One region of the Micromonospora sp. NPDC000121 genome, then DNA from elsewhere that is predicted to be linked to it. Evidence: riboswitches for the same ligand, from Rfam matches in the RefSeq annotation. Region 1 holds a riboswitch; each other region holds the start of a gene.

What was found. Region 1 has a riboswitch for cyclic di-AMP ahead of ACFY23_RS03480 (hypothetical protein). Riboswitches for the same ligand answer to the same signal wherever they lie in the genome.
Region 2: another riboswitch for cyclic di-AMP. It lies ahead of ACFY23_RS06955 (hypothetical protein); the one in region 1 lies ahead of ACFY23_RS03480 (hypothetical protein).
Region 3: another riboswitch for cyclic di-AMP. It lies ahead of ACFY23_RS20950 (C39 family peptidase); the one in region 1 lies ahead of ACFY23_RS03480 (hypothetical protein).

Annotation. Positions count from the first base shown of each region.
Region 1 covers NZ_JBIAZP010000001.1:716,813-720,360, forward strand. Annotated here, with positions in the region: gene ACFY23_RS03475 (carbonic anhydrase) at 1-294, shown strand, start outside; gene ACFY23_RS03480 (hypothetical protein) at 457-1,476, opposite strand; cyclic di-AMP (ydaO/yuaA leader) riboswitch at 1,480-1,611, opposite strand; gene ACFY23_RS03485 (YibE/F family protein) at 1,778-3,127, opposite strand; gene ACFY23_RS03490 (hypothetical protein) at 3,545-3,548, shown strand, end outside.
Region 2 covers NZ_JBIAZP010000002.1:200,623-204,170, forward strand. Annotated here, with positions in the region: gene ACFY23_RS06950 (SRPBCC family protein) at 37-504, shown strand; gene ACFY23_RS06955 (hypothetical protein) at 658-1,716, opposite strand; cyclic di-AMP (ydaO/yuaA leader) riboswitch at 1,730-1,861, opposite strand; gene ACFY23_RS06960 (cation diffusion facilitator family transporter) at 2,015-2,932, opposite strand; gene ACFY23_RS06965 (AAA family ATPase) at 3,023-3,548, opposite strand, start outside.
Region 3 covers NZ_JBIAZP010000007.1:151,128-154,675, forward strand. Annotated here, with positions in the region: gene ACFY23_RS20945 (hypothetical protein) at 159-917, shown strand; cyclic di-AMP (ydaO/yuaA leader) riboswitch at 1,204-1,345, shown strand; gene ACFY23_RS20950 (C39 family peptidase) at 1,566-2,411, shown strand; gene ACFY23_RS20955 (alpha/beta fold hydrolase) at 2,518-3,261, shown strand; gene ACFY23_RS20960 (CDP-glycerol glycerophosphotransferase family protein) at 3,284-3,548, opposite strand, start outside.

The sequences.
Region 1 (3,548 bases):
CCCAGCCTGCGTCGCGCAGCCGCCGAGGGCGTGGACGACATCGACCGCATCGTCGACATCCACATCGGGTGCACCGTCGAGGCGATGCTGGACCGCTCGACCGTGCTCGCCGCCGAGGTGGCCGCCGGGCGCTGCGCCGTGGTCGGCATGTCGTACCGGCTGGCTGCCGGTGAGGCGCGGGTGGTGGCCTCCGTGCCGGCCGACCTGGGCGCGGCCGACGGGGCGCTCGGCCGGGCCGACTCCGACGGCGCTCACGCGGCGTCGCCACCGGCCGTCACCGCTGCCGTCGCCTGACCCGTTTCCCGACCGGCCAGTCTGCTCCCCGGCCGGCCCGGCGGTCCCGCCCGGCCACCCGGCGGTCCCGCCCGGCCGGCCCGGTGCGACGGGGACGAGGGGCCACAGACGCCAGACAGGGCCGCCCCGCAGGCGCGGGGCGGCCCTGTCGCATGGCTGCCGTCAGAGCAGCGACACGTGCACGTGGTCGGTGTGGTTCGACGGGCCGCTGTAGGACTTCCAGCCGGTCGCCGGGAACCAGATCTGCCTGTTCCAGATCACGTAGTAGATGCCGAGCCGGTCGGCGTTACGCACCAGGAACGCGGTCAGGTTGTTGCCGTACATGTAGGTGTCGTCGTTGTGCCAGGGGGAGAAGCCGCTCCGCTGCAGCGACCAGTCGCAGGCCCGGCCCTTCGGATGCTCGTACGGCCCGCCGGAGCGGTAACAGCCGACGAAGCGGTTGAAGCCGGCCCGCTTGACCTCCTTGTACATGTGCAGGGTGCGCGCGGTGATGCAGCCGGAGGTGGTGGGGTCGTTCTCGGTGCAGGACAGAGGCTTCCAGTCGCCGTCGGCCGTACGACCCGGTGCTATCCGGGCCACCGGCGAGGTGGCGACCACCTTGCCGTCGGTCAGCCCTCTGCCGCCGACCAGCGCGAGCGCCTTCTCCGCCTCGCGCTTGCCGCGGGCCATCTCGTTGGTCAGCTTCTGCTGCTCGCGGACCTCGGCGTCGAGCGCCAGCTTGGCCTGCTCGGCGCGGGTCTTGACCGCGTTCACCTCGGCGAGTTTCTTGGCGTTGACCAGGTTCAGCTCGTCGAGGGCGGCGGCGCGCCGGACGAACGAGTCGGGGCTGGGGGTGTCCAGCAGCATCGACACCGCGCCGATCCGGCCGGTCCGGTAGGACTGGGTCGCGATCTGACTGACCTGCGGGGCCAACGCGTCCAGCTCGGCCTGCGCCCGGTCGACCTCCAGGGCCAGCTCGAGCTGTCGCTTCTTCGACTTCTCCAGTTTCGACTTGGCCTGGACGTAGCTGCGGTTCCGCGCCTCGATCAGGTCGTCGAGGAGCTTGGGCTCGTCGTCCCCGTGGCCGGAGGGCTGAGGCGGTGGGGTGGGGGCGGCCGCCGCCGGGAGGGGCCCGGCGAAGACGGCCAGGGCGGCGATCACGGCCACCACAGGTGTCAACCAGCGGTGTAGGGGTGCCGTCACAGTTTTCCCTTCCGTCGACCGCCGACCGGGTTAGCTGACGGGTTCGGGGCGGAAGTGGCCCCTACCGCTGTCGCGGATTCACCCCACGTGCCTGGGTCCCCGGCTCGCCTGGCGGCGATTGGGCGGCGGCACCGCAGGCGCCGCTGCGCGCCTTCGGCGGTGACCGGCAGCGAGGTTACCCGAGAGTCCTCCTGGGGATCTACGTCCCTAAGCCGACTAAATGCGTTATTTCGTAGCGGCGGAGGGTGACCAGTGACGCGTTTATCAGGCGGGACGTCCTGATCGGTCACGCTGAGGAGTGTCACCATGCGGTGTCCGTTCTCCCGTCTCGGTCGGGCCATCCGGCGGGGGCGGCGGAGGGGGTGTTCCCGCGCGGGCCGCTGAGGGCCTCCAGCGCCTCGGACCGGTCCGTCGCCGGCCGGGGCGCCGGCGGGGTCGGGGGTGCGCCGCCGTCGGCGGAGTCGCCACCCCGCCGGCCGGCCCCGGTCACCACGGCCGCGAGCCCGGTGGTGAGCGGCACGGCGGCGATCAGGCCCAGGGTGGCGACCGCGCTGCGGACGATCTCCTGGGCCAGGAACTCGCTGGTCAGGATCTGGCTCACCGCCCGCGAGTCGGCGGTCAACAGGAGCAGCACCGGCAACGAGGCCCCGGCGTACGCCAGCACGATGGTGTTCACCGTCGAGGCGATGTGCGCACGGCCGACCCGGGTGGCCGCCCGGTAGAGCTGCATCCGGGACAGCGCGGGGTTGGCGTGGGCCAGCTCGGTGACCGTCGCGGCCTGCGTCACCGTGACGTCGTCGAGCACGCCGAGCGAGCCGATGATGATGCCGGCGAGCAGCAGGCCGTGCAGGTCGACGTCGGCCTGGAACATCGACAGCGTGGTGGCGTCCTCGGTGCCGAAGCCGGTCAGGTGGGTCGCCGCGGTGGCGATCGTGCCGAGCACCCCGGTCAGCACCAGGCTGCCCAGCGTGCCGAGCACGGCGACCGAGGTCTGCGCGGTCACCCCGTGTGTGAGGTAGAGCACCACGAACATGATCAGTGCCGCGCCGACGACCGCGACCAGCAGCGGCGGGCTGCCGGCGCTGATGCCGGGCAGCACGAAGGTCAGCAGGATGGCGAAGCTCGCCCCCAGGCCGGCCAGCGCCGCGAGCCCGCGCCACCGCCCGAACGCGACGATCGCGGCGGCGAACAGCACCACCAGCCAGAGCAGCGGCTTGCCGCGCTGGTGCTCGGCGATGTTGTAGGAGCTCGCCGAGGGGTCCGCGGGATCGGTGAGCTGGACCAGGATGATCTCGTCGCCGACCGCGACCCTCGGCGCCCCCGGCCCGGCCGGCACCGGCGTCTCCACCTGCTGGCCGGCGTCGGGGCCGTCGTCGACCCGTACGGTCACGGTGCCGCAGGGGCCCTCCGCGGCGCCCGGGGTGCCCTCCGGCGCCTCCGGGGTGGGCGGGCACGGTTCGGTCACCACCCGGGTCACCGTGCCGTGCTGGCGGGGCGGATCGGTGCCGGGCGCGGCGTCCGGGGCGTCCCACGGCCAGAGCGCCAGGGCCGCGATCACGGTGGCGACGAACAGGGGCACCACCGTCGCGACGAGGATCCGTCGCACCCTCGGCGGGGCGGACGGTGCGGGACGGCTGTGGTCGGCGCCCATCGAGTGTCTCCCAACGAATCCAGGGCGGGGTACGTGCCGGCGGCCCGGTCGGTTCAGCGTGCCCGGGCAACCGCGGAGGCGGGTCGCCGCCGGGTGGCGGGGTGGTCACGCACCGCGATCGTCCGGCCCGACCGGTGGCGGCCGGTCGGTGTCGCCGCCCGGGCGGGGCGGCGGGGCGGGCGGTGCGAGGTGCGGAGGGCCACCGGCCGAATGGTAGCCATCCCGACATCCGGACGCAGGTCGTGAGGGTCGGTGTCGGCCGGCGGGCCGCCCCGTCCGGCCACCGCCATGCCACTGCCGGGGGCCGTCGGGCATCGCCGGTCGACCGTCCCGTGGTGGCCGGCGCGGCGGTCTCGTCGGGGCGGATCGGCCGTAGGGTGCGCCAGTCGGCCCCGGATGCGCACTACGGTGGTGGTTGTGC
Region 2 (3,548 bases), on a different contig from region 1:
GCGACGATCGGGCGACGGCGACGGTGGGGAGACGGCGTGCTCAGGCGGGATTCCTTCAGCTACACCGTCCAGGCGCGCTGCTCGCTCGCCGAGGCCGCCGGGTTGCTCGCGGACCCGGCCCGGCAGGAGGACCTGCACCCGCTGATCGTCCGGGTCCGCCGGGTGCCGCCCCGTCGCGGCGCGCGGGCCAGCTACCTCATCACCGACCGGCTGGCCGCCGGACCGCTGCGCGTGCCGGTCACCTACCGGGCCGACGTCCTGGTCGACGGGCCGGACGAGATCCTCACCGTGGCGCGGCAGTGGCCGGCCACCACGGTACGCAACCGGACGCGGCTGCGGGCCGAGCCGGACGGCGTGGTCCGGATCGACGTCGAGATCACCCTCGCCGCGCCGGCTCCGCTCTTCGGCTACGCCTTCCGCCAGGCGCGCGCCGCCCACCTGGGCCTGGCCGCCCGGCTCGGCGCGGCCCTGGACGGGTGCCCGCCGGGGTCGCCGCCCGCCTGAGCCGGGCTTCGGCGAACCCGGCGGCGTACCCGGCCGTCGGCGGCCGTACGGGGTTGCCAGGGGCCGTCAGGTGACCTGTCCCGGGGAGGCGTGGGCGCGGTAAGACGGTCGGCCCCGGTGACCCGCGAGGGGCGGGTCACCGGGGCCGGGGCGTCAGTAGACCGACAGGTGTACGTGGTTGGTGTGGTCGCTGGACGGGTCGCCGTTGGCGCCGCTGTACGACTTCCATCCGCTGCTGGGCAGCCAGATCTGCCTGTACCAGATCACGTAGAGCACGGCGAGCCGGTCGGCGTTCCTGACGAAGTACGCCGCCAGGTTGTTGCCGTACGTCCTGTCGCCGCCGGTGGCGTCGCCGCCGAACCCGCTCTTCTGCGCCGCGAAGTCGCAGGCCCGGCCCTTCGGGTGCTCGCCCGAGCCGCCGGGGCGGTAGCAGGAGACGTAGCGGGTGAAGCCGGCCGCCTTGGCCTGGTTGAGCGCGTGCAGGGTGCGCGGGGTGATGCAGCCGTCGGCCGGGGTGGGGTCGTTGACGCTGCACGACTCGGAGGGCCAGGACCCGTCGGGGTTACGCGGGGCCGGCTTCGCCGTCGCGGTGGAGCTGCCGCCCGGCCCGCTGCTCGACTGCGACCGGTTGGCCACCGTCAGCGCCCGCTCCGCCTGGTCCTTGCGCTTGGCCATCAGCGTGACCTGCTTGCGCTGCTCCCGGATCTCGCCGTCCAGGGCGAGCTTGGTGCGGGCGGCCTGGTCGCGGGTCTCCTGGAGCTCGCGGAGCGCCCGGTCCTCGTTGGCGGCCACCGCGTCGAGGGCGGCGGCCCGGTCCATGAAGCCGTCCGGCGAGCTGCTGTTGAGCAGGGCGGACGCGACGCCCAGCCGGCCGGTCCGGTAGGCCACTCCGGCGATCTCGCCGACCTTGTCGCTCCGCTCGGTCAGCTCGCCCTCGGTCGTCTTGAGCTGCGCGGCGAGCTGCTGCTGCCGCTTGACCGACGTGTCCAGCGCCCGCTTGGCGTCCAGGTAGCCCTTGCTGGCGGCCTCGAGTTGGGCCCGCAGGGCGGGCGTGCCGCCCTCCTCGTCCTGACCGGGGGCCGCGGCGAGCAGGCCGGTCCGGGAGGCGGCCGCCGCGGGGGCGGTGGTGACGGGGGCGACCGCGGCGCCGAGGGCGAGCGTCGCGGCGATCAGGGCCGCCAACCGGGCGGCGCGTCGTCGTACAGGTGCCATCACTGGCATACACGTGTCCTTCCGTCAGCCGCCGACCGGGTTAGCTGACGGGTTCGGGACGGAAGATCCCTACCGCTGACGCGGATGCACCCCACGAACATGGTTCCCCGGTTCGCCCCGCTGGGCGATTAGGCGGCGGCCACCGCCGGCACCGGTGGGTGCCGCCTGGCGGAGGCCGGAACCGAGCCTACCGGTGCCGGTGTGACTGGTGCAGCGCAGGTGACTGAGGGTGTCTGCCCGCTTACCGTCAAATCCGGCATAAGGCAACAATACTCTCCCAGATTTAAGGTTGTGCTCATTACCACTCAATCGACCCGCAGGCCCCGGGCGCCGCCCCCGGCTCGATCTGCAACGTCGCGTGCTCGATCTGGAAGTCCTCGTGCAGAGCCGTCCGGGCCGCGGTGAGCACCGCGCCGATTTCCGCGCCCGGCTCCATGGTCAGGTGCGCCGAGGCCACCTCCATCCCGGACGTCAGCGTCCAGACGTGCAGGTCGTGCACCTCGGCGACGCCGGGCACGGCCGCCAGTCGGTCGTGCACCTTGGTGACCTCGAGGTGCTCCGGCGCGGCCTGCACCAGGATGCGCAGCGCGGCGCGCCCGAGCCGCCAGGTGCGGGGCAGGATGAACAGCCCGATCGCCACCGCGACCAGCGGGTCGGCCCACCACCAGTCGGTGATGGCGATCAGCAGGGCCGCGCCGATCACGCCGAGTGAGCCCAGCAGGTCGCCGAGCACCTCCAGGTACGCGCCCTGAAGGTTGATGCTCTCCTTCGCCCCGGAGCGCAGCAGGGCGAAGGCGGCCACGTTGGCGAGCAGGCCGAGCACGGCGACCGCGAGCATCGGTCCGGCGAGCACCTCCGGCGGGTCGCCGAACCGGCGTACGGCCTCGACGACCACGTAGACCGCGACGCCGGAGAGCAGGACGGCGTTGGCCAGGGCGGCCAGCACCTCCAGCCGGTAGAGGCCGAAGGTGCGCTGCGGGTCCGCGCCGGCGCGCCGGGTCGCGGTGATCGCCGCGAGCGCCATGCCGATGCCGAGCACGTCGGTGAACATGTGCCCGGCGTCGCTCAGCAGGGCCAGCGAACCAGTGCGGAAGGCGGCCACCGCCTCCACCACCATCAGGGCGCCGAGCAGCGCGAACGCCGCCCAGAGGCGGCCCCGGTGGCGGTGCGCGGCGTTCGCGACCGACCCGTGGTGGTGGTCATGACCTGCGCCCACGCGCCCACCCTCCGTCACCCGTCCGGACCCGGTTCAATCTATGCTCACATCGCAATATGTGCAAGTGAATCCGGCGGCGGCCGGTACGGGTCAGCCGGTCGGGTCGACGGTGGTCAACCGCTGGGTGGCCCGCGACAGCGCGACGTAGAGCGTCCGTACGCCCGAACCCGGGTCGGCTCGGATCTCGCCCGGGGCCACCAGGACCACGCCGTCGTACTCCATGCCCTTGGCCTCCAGGCTGGTCACCACCTGCAGGCGCGGCGCGCCCAGCCCGCCCAGCCACCCGGCCACCTCGTCCCGGCGGGGCACCGGGGTGATCACGCCCACGGTGCCCTCGACCTCGGCCAGCAGCGCCGTGGCCGCCGCCACCACGGTGGTCTCCAGCTCCGCCGGCGACACCAGCAGCTCGACCGGGTCGACGCCGGTGGAACGCACCGCCCTGGGCAGCGGGAGATCCGGGTGCAGCCGGCGGATCTCGGCCGCCGCCACCGCGAAGATCTCCGCCGAGTTGCGGTAGTTCGTGGTCAGGGTGAAGTGGTGCCGCTTGCGCCGGCCCAGCGCCTGGTCCCGGGCCCGGGCCAGCTCCTCCGGGTCGCCGGTCCATGCCGTCTGCGCC
Region 3 (3,548 bases), on a different contig from region 1:
GCAGGGTCCCTACCGCTACCGGCGTCGCGCGATGCGCCCTTCCTTCGCCGTCCACCACACGCACCCGTCCGCCGGCGGGACGTGGCGCTGCCGCGCCCCGCCACCCGGGCGCCGCGTGCGCCCCGCTGCCGCACTCGCTTCCCCGTGAGGTGCCGACCATGGAGACCGTCGTCTACCAGTTCCTGATCGAGGTGCCGCGGGCCGCCGCCATCTGGTCCGCCCTGCTCCTGCTGGCCCTGACCGTGCTCGCCGTGCTGGTCGCCCGTCCCGAGCGGGTCGCGCCCGCCGACGAGCCGGCCGCCCCGCCCGCGGTCGACCCGGCGGCGGAGGCGGCCGACCTGCGCCGCTACGCCGAGGAGGTGGCCGTCGCGGCGGACCGGGCCGCCCGGACCGCCCGGCGGCGGCGGGCCGACTGGCTCGCCGCGCAGGAGGAGGCCGACCGGGCCTGGCGGGCGTACGACGAGGCGGAGACCGCCGCCCGCCGCTTCACCTGGGCCGCCGCCCTGCCCGCCCCGCGCACCCCGCGCACGCCCGCCGAGTACGCCGCCCGCGAGCGCTGGCTGCACCAGGCGGCGGTGGCGGCCCACTGGCGCGGTGATCTCTCCGCCCGCCAACTCCGCGAGGTGTTCGGCCACCGGGCGGGCTGGGATCCCCGCCGGCACCCGGTCGAGCAGGAGATCGCGCTGGCCCGGGCGGTACGCGACGCGAGGCGGGCCGACCACCGGGCCGCCGCCGAGCGGGAACGGTCGGCGTGGCGGGACGCCGACCTGGCCGCCGAGGCGGCGCGGGCCCTGGCCGCCGAGGCGTACGCCGCGGCGGTCCGGCTCCGGCCGGGCCGGCTCCCGGCGGCCCGACCGGAGCCCGCCGGGCTTCGGCCCACGCTCGCCGCGCGCTGGCGTCCCGCCCGGGCGGGCTGAGCCGCGGGCATTTCGGTGACGCCGCTCACAGCGCCGCCGAACCGGTCATCCGGCGCGGCCCGGGCGATTCCCGCCGACGATTCCGCGTCGATGTCCACCACTCGTCCGGTTATCGACGAAAGGTGCGCCGGGAAACGGTCATCCCATTGAGTCACGTCAGTGCCAAACTGCCCGCAAAAAAAGTCTCGCGATCAAGGTTTAAGCAGGTGGGAGCGGGTTGGCAGGGCGTGGCTGGGCCAGTAATGTCGGCCCGTCCGGTGCGGTACCCGATCGCAAGAGGCGACGCCGCGCCGACCCGCCTAATCGTGCACAGGCGAGCCGGGGACCCAGTGCAACATCGGGGTGAATCCGCGGGCCACGGCCCGCGGTAGGGCGTTCTTCCCGCCCGAATCCGTCAGCTAACCCGGTCGGCGGCGTCGGAAGGAGTTCCATCCTCGTGCAGCACCCACCCGCCCCCCGGTCGTTCCGGCGCCTCCACGGCGCCACGGTGCCCCGGCTAGCCCGGCCGCACGCCGCGAGCTGACCCACCGGTCACCGCCCGTCGCCCGGCATTTCCGGGCGCATCCCTGAGTGGTCCACCACCGCCGGACGCCGTCCGCGCGGTCGGTCCCCCCTGCCCGGACCGGCGGCCGCTCACCCCCCGAGCCCGTGGAGGAAACCGTGAAGCACCACCTCAGGCGACAGCTCCGTCGCCTCACGTCCGAGCGTCCGTACCAGGTGGCCGCCGCGTCGGCCGCGGCGCTCGTGCTCGCGTCGGGCACCGGCGCGCTGCTGGCCGGCACCGACGAGGCACCCGCCGCCGCACAGGCCCCGGTGGCCGTGAGCGAGATGCGGGACGGCACCGTCGCCTCGCGCGGCGACGCCCGCGTCGCGGACACCCCGTCGGCCAGCGCCCCGGCCGCGTCCAGCGCCGCCCCCTCGGCCAGCGCCACCAGCGCCGCCCCGAACCCGGACCTGACCCGCAAGCCGGAGCCGCCGAAGCCGCCGAAGGCGAAGTCCCTGGACTACGACTACCAGGCCCAGACCACCTTCTACAACTGCGGTCCGGCCGCCGTCCGGCACGCCCTCAGCGCCGCCGGCATCGACCGTAGCCAGGACCAGCTCGCCGGCCCGCTGGGCACCGACGAGATGGGCACCGACTCCGCCGAGGACACCACCCGGGTGCTGAACGCGACGGTGAAGGGCGACCCGTACCGGACCCGGATGATCCCGGGCGGCGCCGCGACCCCGGCCCAGATGGACCGGCTCCAGGCCGACGTGGTCGCCGCCATCACGGCCGGGCGGGGCGTCGTGGTCAACGTCGCCGGCAGCGCCACGGACACCGACGGCGGCTGGCACTCGTTCCCCGGCGGCCACTACATCGCCGTCGTGGGCTACCAGGACGAGGGCCGGCTGGTGAAGATCGCCGACTCGGCGAACCCGGCGACCGCGTCCTACTGGATGTCCACCATCGACCTGGCGAACTGGGCCGCCACCCGCGGCTACTCCGCCTGAGAAGACACCCGTCGGGCGTCGGCTCCCCCACCGGGAGCCGGCGCCCGATGTCGTCTCCGGGTCACGGCCCTCGCCGGGGCGTACGGCGGGTGGCACACTGCGGCCTATGGTCGACGAATCGGGTGACCGGGACGGCCGGCGCGTCCTGCTGCTGCTGCACGGCATGGGCGCGACCGGGGACGTGTGGCTGCCCTGGGCGCCGCTGCTGGAGCGCCGGTGGGCGGGGCGGTGGCTGGCGCCGGACCTCGCCGGCCACGGCTGGTCGCCGCCGCTGCCGGCGTACTCGTTCGCCGGGCTGGCCGACCGGATCGCCGCGGGGCTCGCGGCGGGGGACCGGCTCGTCGTGCTGGGGCACTCCCTCGGCGGCGTGGTCGGGCTGGCGCTGGCCGCCCGCGGCGCCGGGCTGCCGGTCGACGCGGTGGTCGGGCTCGGCATCAAGGCCGTCTGGTCCCCGGCCGAGCTGGCGAAGGCCGAGGAGTTGGCCGCCCGCCCGGTGACGTGGTTCGCCAGCCGGGACGAGGCGGCCCGCCGGTACCTGCGGGTGGCCGGCCTGACCGGGCTCTTCGCGCCGGACCACCCCGTGGTCGAGGCCGGGCTGCGGCAGGTCGACGGCCGCTGGCGGCTGGCGATGGACCCCGCCGCGTTCGGGGTGGGGGAGCCGGACCTGCCGGCCCTGCTGGCGGCGACGGACGCGCCGGTGCTGCTGGCCCGTGGCGAGCACGACCCCATGGTCACCGACGCCCAGCTCAAGGAGCTGGGCGTGCCGGTCGTCACCCTGCCCGGCCTGGGCCACAACGCCCACGTCGAGGCCCCCGAGGCCGTCCTGGAGCTGGTCGACCCGTACCGCTGACCCGCGCGAGGCGCCGGGCCGGTCAGGTGGCGGCGGAGAGGGACGCCTCGTCCGGCTCGACCGGCAGGCCGGCCCCGGCGGCGTCGCGCGGCGTCGGCGGGTTCCAGCCCGCGTCGAGCTGCCGCCGCGCGGCGTCCAGGAACGCCTCGGCGTACGACTCGGCCGGGAAGTCGCCCAGGTAGCGGCTCCGGGTGGCCCAGCGGGCGGAGGCGAGCGGGTCGGTGTCGAGCAGGGCGGTCAGCACCTCGTCCACGTTGGACATGTCGCGGCGCAGCACGTAGCCCGAG